DNA from 4 places in the Porphyromonas gulae genome. Region 2 is predicted to be linked to each of the others. Evidence: riboswitches for the same ligand, from Rfam matches in the RefSeq annotation. Region 2 holds a riboswitch; each other region holds the start of a gene.
What was found. A riboswitch is a leader RNA that binds a small molecule or an ion and turns the genes downstream of it on or off. The one in region 2 is predicted to bind cobalamin.

Region 1: linked by a shared signal. The riboswitch ahead of HQ49_RS04025 (4-hydroxyphenylacetate 3-hydroxylase family protein) and the one ahead of HQ49_RS09805 (anaerobic ribonucleoside triphosphate reductase) in region 2 are both predicted to bind cobalamin.
Region 3: linked by a shared signal. The riboswitch ahead of HQ49_RS10130 (ABC transporter substrate-binding protein) and the one ahead of HQ49_RS09805 (anaerobic ribonucleoside triphosphate reductase) in region 2 are both predicted to bind cobalamin.
Region 4: linked by a shared signal. The riboswitch ahead of HQ49_RS03265 (TonB-dependent receptor) and the one ahead of HQ49_RS09805 (anaerobic ribonucleoside triphosphate reductase) in region 2 are both predicted to bind cobalamin.

Annotation. Positions count from the first base shown of each region.
Region 1 is NZ_JRAT01000012.1:120,240-122,427, forward strand. It holds cobalamin riboswitch at 299-501, shown strand; gene HQ49_RS04025 (4-hydroxyphenylacetate 3-hydroxylase family protein) at 804-2,188, shown strand, end outside.
Region 2 is NZ_JRAT01000029.1:43,726-45,913, reverse strand. It holds gene HQ49_RS09805 (anaerobic ribonucleoside triphosphate reductase) at 1-1,352, opposite strand, end outside; cobalamin riboswitch at 1,443-1,699, opposite strand; gene HQ49_RS09795 (DUF6427 family protein) at 2,123-2,188, opposite strand, start outside.
Region 3 is NZ_JRAT01000031.1:37,014-39,201, forward strand. It holds gene HQ49_RS10120 (5'-methylthioadenosine/adenosylhomocysteine nucleosidase) at 1-15, opposite strand, end outside; cobalamin riboswitch at 538-726, shown strand; gene HQ49_RS10130 (ABC transporter substrate-binding protein) at 885-2,060, shown strand; gene HQ49_RS10135 (FecCD family ABC transporter permease) at 2,057-2,188, shown strand, end outside.
Region 4 is NZ_JRAT01000010.1:20,409-22,596, forward strand. It holds gene HQ49_RS03260 (PGN_0703 family putative restriction endonuclease) at 1-412, shown strand, start outside; cobalamin riboswitch at 479-719, shown strand; gene HQ49_RS03265 (TonB-dependent receptor) at 915-2,188, shown strand, end outside.

The sequences.
Region 1 (2,188 bases), on a different contig from region 2:
ACATTCAACGACAAGAAAACCCCAAAACGCCCCCACTTTTACTCCGTCCAAATCAAAACACAAGCAGCAGCATACAAGGAAAGAAAGCAAACATACTCGTAGTTCACAGTGAAGGTCAAGCTCTAAGCATTACCCCCTTCTTTCCGAACAGGTTCCATTCCACAAATAATCTCTTCCCAACCTGTAACTTGGCCTAAAACAGGAAGAAAAACAGACCCTTACGGTGTGCATGAAAGAGACCCTCCATGAAATCCATATTTTTTTCTTCAATTTTCCGCACAAGTATAGATATAATGAATATCTTTGCCGTGTCAATGGTTTTCTAGGCCGGTCTTTCTGGTCTAGGATGAAAAGGGAATCCAGTGAAAATCTGGAGCTGTGCCCTCAGCTGTAAGTTCAGATATAAGGGTTTTGCGATGGGAAAGCCACTATACAAGATCGTATGGGAAGGCAGCAAAACCTTGAATAAGTCAGAAGACCTGCCATTGCAAGCGTTCTCTTTGGATCTCAGGGATTAGAGATAAAGAAGGGTCTGTGTTACATTTGATTGTTGTATTCACGTGAATTGTCGAAGGATATTGATTCTTTTCGACTTTTTTCGTGTTTTTTCGGCATATCAAAGTCTATTCAAGCACCGGACGTATCCTCTTTTAACCGCTCTATCACCTGTAAACCACCAAAAGAACCCAAGCTCATGGCTATACAAGGAATCCAAAACTTTTCCTCGAGGAGCCTGAAACGCATTAGAATCGACTAAAACAGAAATAAAGCGAAAGTTTTATCACTTAAAGAGCAAAGAAACTATGATGACTAGCGAACAGTACGTAGAAAGTCTTCGGAAACTTAATCTGAAGGTCTATTTCATGGGTGAAAAGATCGATAATCCTGTAGATCACCCCATGATTCGTCCCTCAATGAATTCAGTAGCTATGACTTATAAGCTTGCTGAGATGGACGAATACAAGCATTTAATGACAGCAACTTCAAACTTGACTGGTAAGCAGGTGAATCGTTTCTGCCATCTACATCAGAACACAGAGGATCTGAAAAACAAAGTGAAAATGCAGCGTCTCTTGGGGCAAAAGACAGCGTCATGCTTCCAGCGCTGCGTAGGAATGGATGCTTTCAATGCCATCTATTCTACTACTTATGAAATGGACCAAGCTCTTGGCACCACTTATCACAAGCGTTTCATCGAGTACATGAAATATGTACAAGACAACGACTTGGTTGTAGACGGAGCCATGACAGACCCCAAAGGGGATCGCGGTCTATCGCCCTCGGAACAAGCCGATCCGGATCTTTATCTGCACATTGTTGAAGTTCGTGAAGATGGGATCGTCGTTTCGGGTGCAAAAGCACACCAGACCGGAGCAGTCAATTCGCACGAGCACCTCATTATGCCGACGATTGCTATGCGTGAAGCTGATGCTGATTATGCCGTTTCTTTTGCCGTTCCCAGTGATGCAGAAGGCGTTATCATGATCTACGGTCGCCAGTCATGTGACACTCGTAAAATGGAAGAAGGAGCCGACATCGACCTCGGTAACCCTGAATTCGGTGGTCACGAAGCTCTTGTTGTATTCGACCGCGTATTCGTACCCAACGACCGCGTATTCATGTGCAAAGAATACCAGTTTGCAGGTATGATGGTAGAACGTTTCGCAGGATACCACCGTCAGTCTTATGGAGGATGTAAAGTAGGTGTTGGTGACGTACTTATCGGTGCAGCCGCTCTTGCAGCTGACTACAACGGAGTACCCAAGGCATCTCACATTAAGGATAAACTCATTGAGATGATCCACCTGAATGAAACCCTGTATGCTTGCGGTATCGCATGCTCTTCAGAAGGAACTCAAATGAAAGCCGGCAACTATATGATCGATTTGTTGCTAGCCAATGTTTGTAAGCAAAATATCACCCGTCTTCCTTACGAAATAGCTCGTCTGGCAGAGGATATTGCAGGAGGTTTGATGGTAACCATGCCTTCCGAACAAGACTTCCGCCATCCGGAAATAGGCCCGATCGTAAAGAAATATCTTGCAGGTGCAACGGGCAAATCGACAGAAAACCGCATGCGTGTTCTGCGTTTGATTGAGAATATCACGTTGGGAACAGCTGCCGTCGGTTATCGAACCGAGTCTATGCACGGAGCCGGATCACCTCAGGCTCAGAGGATTATGATCGC
Region 2 (2,188 bases):
CCCTCATGCAGATTGAATGGCGTATCGAGAAAGACGAAATTCGGGAAGAGGGCTTTGGCCGTTGTGGCACAAGCCTTCAGCAGCAAATCGAAGTTCGGAGCAGAGAAAAGAATCTTACCGGCGATCGCGTCATCGAAGTTTTCCAATGCCAACTTTACATCCGCTTCGGAATAGTTGATCCCCTCTTTGACTTTGAAGATCTGAATCGGGAAGATGGGTACTTCGCCATGCCCCAAACCTTCCTCCGTAGCACGTAACAGCTCCTCCATCACCATTCGACCTTCGGGCGAAGTATCGGTGCCGTAATTGATGGAGCTGAAAACAACCTGATTGCCTCCACGAGAGTGCATCGTATTCAAGTTGTGAATGAAGCCTTCCATAGCCTGATGCGTATCCTTACGCGTCTTTCGGAAAGCTGTGGCAAGAGCGATCTCCACCTCTGTACTCGAAAATGGAAAAGACGCCGCACAAAGTCCCTCATATAGCCTCCCGGCCTCCTGAGGTGAATCTGTCAAAAGCGGCGTTAGGTTCCGAATAGCCTTGGGAAGAGTCGTACTTAAGTCGGTATTGGTTGGCTGCCGGAGCTCGAGCACGAAGCGGAGACGCTCTATGAGATGCGTGACGAACGATTTGTGCACACCCGGAGCCATGAAGAAATCAAAGGCCGGGATAGCTTGTCCGCCATGCTGTTCGTTCTGATTTGTCTGGAATATGATAGTAGCCAGCGTTGCATAGCTATGGATATTCTGCGGTGTACGGATACTGCCGTTTTTTGTGCGGAATCCCCGTTCGTAGAGGTCTGCTATGTCGTACTGGACACATGTAGTCGTTTTCGTCGGATAATAGTCCAAATCATGAATATGTATATCTCCTGCCCTGTGCGCTCTGCTATAACGCAGCGGAAGCAGATATTTGCTGGCATAGTCCTTGGTCACTTCCGAAGCAAAAGTCATCATCTGGCCTGCAGGGGTATGCGAGCTCATGTTGGCATTGCCCAGATTCACATCGTTCTTCTCTATCGTTACGATGCCGTCCATCGTATGCTTCATGGAGGTACGCTTGTCACGCTCTACGGTGCGCCACTCACGATAGATGATATATTTCTTGGCTATAAAAGGATTCAAACGCATCAGTTCCTCCTCGACACGATCCTGTATTTGCTCCACGGTGACAAGCTCACCGCTCTGACGGGCAAAATCGGTTACGGACTGGACAATATTGTCGATACGTGCAGCTTCTTCGTGCACACCCCCTGCGCGATAAGCCTTGATTATCGCCTGACGGATTTTCTCCGGATCGAACGACTGCACATGACCATCACGCTTTACGATGCGAAGGATTACCTCTTCCATTGTAATACGTTATTGTAAAAAAATACTTTCCGAGATCTATTCTCTTAGTGCCGGGGAGACTCCTTTCCTCGAGGTCTTCTCTCCATACTTTATAGGCAACTCGTAGAGGCAGGTATTCTGGCTTACTTCATCTCTTTTCTGTTTGTCGCGCCTTCCCATTCAGCTCCACCTGTAGTAGAGAATGAACAGTGGCATCATTTGGAAAGCGACAAGAGTCCGCCCATCAAAAACCGACACGGCGGTAGAAGCTTACAGCAGCGGGACTGCTCGGGATTCTCACCCGATTCCCTCTTACACCCCACTCAACTTGTTCGAGACGAGCAGGGACCACTACGATGGGAACAAAGATATTGTTTTTTATAACAACAGCAAACGGACAACTCGGCATTTTGGGCTATATATGATAACAATTTCAGGCCAAAACGAGGAATCCCCCAAATGGACATCAAAAACAGAAAACAAACTCATAGACAATAAGATAGGAAATAAAGCTCCCTTTTTTAGCATGAAGCAATTGAGCTTCATAACATCGTCGAACGGCATCATAAAATCCTGACTCCGAAAGGCTATAGGCAAGCAGCTGTTAGTCCCCAAAAAGCAGACCAAAATCAGCTCAATTACGGTGCGTAAATTCTAAAATTGTGGCGCCAAAAAAATTTCGTTTACGGGCGTAAATTTTTTCTACACGGTCTGAGAAAAAAAATTTTCTCACGCCACGTTTTTCAGAACCGGGAAAAGGAGTTTTTAGGTGTGTGACGTGTACTGAAAAATCAAAGGAAAAAAGATGACACGAATAGAGAGATGGGAAAGGCAAGGAGGATAAGAGAAATCAGGAT
Region 3 (2,188 bases), on a different contig from region 2:
GATAGTCTTGTTCATTGCTGTACGGGCTTCTATTCTTCGATCGGCCAAAGGTATATCATCTGTCGCAATTATGTTTGTATGCAGAGTTGTCAGCTGCATATCCCCTTTAGAGTCGTTCGAGAGAATTCGTCCGCATGGGGATGCCGACAAAATTGCCGAACGAGAAAAGCGCAAATCGTGGTGCGCAAATTCCGGAAAAGTCGCGCCAAAAAAATTTCGATCCCACGCGTAAAATTTTCACTTCCCGAACCAAAGTGAAAAAGTTTACGAACCACGTTTTTCGGAACGTGGGAAAAGAAAATTTTGGTGTGCAAAAAGGTTGAGCAATCTCCGCGGCTATGCCTCGCCGAACGTGGGAGTTTTTTCAAAAGAGAGTTGGCCGGCGATCATAGCAGCCTGCGCATGCCCCCGGAGCGTCCCGGGCGACACTATTGGTAATGTCACAGTCTGTCAGTATCTTTGTGTCAGATTGGATTCATAGAAGACGGTAAGCCGATGCCTCCCGGCATGACTTATCATTGAAAGCCGATCCGCATATGTACGGTTCACAAAGCGGACTTTCCCGTCTGTCGGGAAGTCTGCCGAATGATTAAAAGGGAATTTGGTGCAAAGCCAAAACTATCCCCGTAGCCGTATGGTCGTACCTGTCGCTACAGAACGATGCCACTGCGCGCCGGCGCGGGAAGGCGTAGCGATTTAGGCCGAGTCGGAAGACCTGCCGTACATGGCGAAAGGATGCTGCCATTTTTTGGGGCCGGTATCATACAGTATTAATTCTTTCGGGTCGAAGAGGATTGATTCACATCGGGCAGTTGCTTCCGCAAGGGTATGGCATAGTCTGAGAATCCGTTTTATTCGTCTCGAATCAGACTAACGATTCAGCTATGTCCAAGAGGTTCGGATGGCTCATCTATGCGTTTATCGCCTTCGCCCTATACTCCTGCAACGGCTCTTCACGAGGAAGAGGATCCCGAGCAGAAACAGTGTCGATAGACACGGCCGATTTTAATTTCCCTGTCAGATTCGAATATGCCAAAGGCATACAGGCCGTCAATCATACCGGCTACAAAACCATCTATATATTCCATCCGGACAAGTCCGACACGATGGCCGTCTATATCCTTTATCCCCGTGACGGCAAACGTCCTGCGACAAGACATCCCAAGGCCCTCTATATCCCCGTACCGGCACGCAGTATAGCGTGTCTGTCCACGACACAAATAGGCTCGCTTCCCCTACTCGATCAGATAGACAAACTGGTGGGTTGCATCAACCTGAAAAACATTTGCAACGCCGACATCCGCAGCCGCGTAAAGAAAGGCTATGTACAGGAGATCGGCACCGGTATGACCAAAAATATAGAGCAGATAGCCGGACTCCGCCCGGAGATCCTCCTGCAGGATTTATTCCACATCTCAGACAAGGACGAAGAGCTGATCGCATCGGGCATCAACACCGTATTATACAACGAATGGAAAGAGCGGGATCTGCTCGGCCGTGCCGAATGGATGAAGCTGACGGCGATGCTCCTCGGCTGCAACCGTCGTGCTCATGAGGTTTTCGAACAGATAGAATCGGAGTATGCGGATGCTCGCAAATTGGTAGCAGATAAGACCGACACCATTGCCATCATGTACGGGCAGGATTATAGTGGGACTTGGTATCTGCCCGGAGAGTACAGCTACAGTACAGCCATGTTCAGAGATGCACGAGTATCTTTCGACTATGCAGCCGGCAAAGTCAGTAGCCAGCCGTGCAGTTTCGAGTATATTTTCAGTCGCCATCGTCACGCCGGAATCTGGATATGTACGATGATGGGAAACATCAAGACAATAGATGAATTTCTCGCTCTGAACGAACGCTACCGACATTTCGATGCCACCCAAACCGGCAAGGTCTACATCGACCGCAAGCGCGTGAACGAGAATGGGGGCAATGACTACTGGGAGAGTGGACTGTATCGTCCCGATCTTTTGCTCAAAGACATCATCAAAATCACTCGGCCGGAGCTTCTGCCCGAGTACGAGACTTCATACTGGATAGAACTGAAAAGGCCATGACGCGGTCCTCATTGATATTCGGCACACTCTTTCTACTGACTGCCGTGGCTTTCGTGGCCGACCTCATATGGGGCAGTCTGGATATATCGCCGGCCGACGTGCTGCAAGCTCTGACCAACGGATCGGAT
Region 4 (2,188 bases), on a different contig from region 2:
TGGATTGATATCCACGATAGGCTGCTTCAAGGAGGATAAAATAAAAGTAGAGGATCTTAAGAACTCTCTATTTTATATCAACCCATTTCATCAAATGATGAGACAAACCCTTTGGGCAAAACTTCTTACGAGTGATGAATGTACTGAGAAGGAACTAAAAGCAGATAAATATCTACATGTATTAGTGGTTCCTGATGTGAATGAACGACTTTATAAGCCCGAAAGGAGAGATAAAACGCTTAACCGATTGCACGACCTTGAACGATGGGAGAAAGAATATCTTGCTGACCCCTTACTATTTATCCGCATTGACCCCCAAAAACTTTTCGAGAATGTTCTCGATCAATTAGGGGAGAGGGAGCTGAAAGAATATTTATCTAAGAGATACTGGGGCGATAACGAATATAAGTAGGATGTGTCTTATTTGGGCAAGAAGCAGATTGTGCAATGCCTAACGTTTATATAAAAGCTATACTTTTGCGCTTGAAAAGACTGAAGTAACCGCTTTTCTTCTTGAAAGCGGTGCAAGGGAATCCGGTGCAATTCCGGAGCTGAGCCCTCAGCTGTAATGCTTCGAAGTCACTTCTCCGAATGAGGAGCGATAGGGTGGATGGTCAATCGCGATGGTCACTGTAGTAAAGGGTAGCCCGCTATGGGAAGGCCGACCAAGACCCGATAAGGAGCTGAGCCAGAAGACCTGCTTGAGTAGATTTGTTCTAATAGAACTCCAGGGATTGAGGAGCGTTTAGAAAAGAAGTATGCTGTCGATTTATTGCTCGCCCTTGCTTATTTCATGGCTTAGGTAGGTTGAGTGCAATGAGTCGTTCGGTAGTTTTCAGGGTTTGTCGGTTCCGATGATCTTTTTCTTTGCAGCATCCTTGTCCCGCTCTTATGTGACATTTTTAGTAACAGTTATGCGGACAAAAACTATCCTTTTTGCGATTATTTCTCTTATTGCTCTGTTGCCGTCTTCTTTGTTGGCTCAGAGCAAAGCCGTTTTAACCGGTAATGTGTCGGATGCCGAAACCGGAGAACCCCTTGCCGGTGCCCGAATCGAAGTCAAACACACTAATATAGTAGCCGGTGCCGATGCCGGCGGACATTTCGAGATCAAGAACCTGCCTGCGGGTCAGCATACTATTATCTGTTCGTTCGGCGGTTATGGACAAAAAGAAGAGGTGGTTGCCATCGAAGCCGGACAGACCAAAACGATCTCTTTTGCGCTGCGACTGCGCACAAACAACTTGGAGGAAGTCGTCGTTACCGGTACCGGTACACGCTACCGCTTGGCCGATGCGCCTGTGGCAACGGAAGTGCTGACGGCTAAGGAAATAGCTTCTTTCTCGGCTCCCACTTCCGAGACCTTATTGCAGGGACTGAGTCCTTCCTTTGACTTCGGCCCCAATCTGATGGGGTCTTTCATGCAGCTGAACGGCCTTAGCAGCAAGTATATCCTCGTCCTTATCGATGGTAAGCGCGTGTACGGCGACGTAGGCGGTCAGGCCGATTTGAGTCGTATATCTCCTGATCAGATCGAACGGATCGAACTGGTGAAAGGGGCTTCGAGCTCGCTCTACGGATCCGATGCCATCGCCGGCGTGATCAATGTGATCACGAAGAAGAATACGAACCGACTGAGTGCATACACCTCGCACCGTATATCGAAGTACAACGATCGTCAGACCAATACTTCGCTCGATATAAACATCGGTAAGCTGAGCAGCAATACCAACTATTTCTTCTACCATACGGATGGCTGGCAGAATAGTCCGCTCGAAATGAAAAAGAAGAAAGGATCCGGCGAACCGATCTTGGAGGAAACGTATAAGAAGACTTTCCGTGCACAAGAAAATCAGGGCATAAGCCAATCGCTTTCTTATTATGCAACGAACAATCTGAGCTTTACGGGAAATGTACAGTACAACAAGCGTCAGATCTTCACTCCGACCTTTTCCGAGAAGAAGACCTACGATTTGGATTATCGTGCTTTGACCGCTTCGCTCGGTACCAACTATCTTTTCCCCAATGGACTGCATACACTCTCTTTCGATGCCGTCTATGATCGCTTCCGTTTCGGATATTTGTATCACGACAAGGACAGCAGCGAGAGCCTGATCAACAACCAAGGTCAGACCGAGCAACCGACATTCTTCCCGGGTCAGCTGCGCAACAAAAACGATCAGATCCG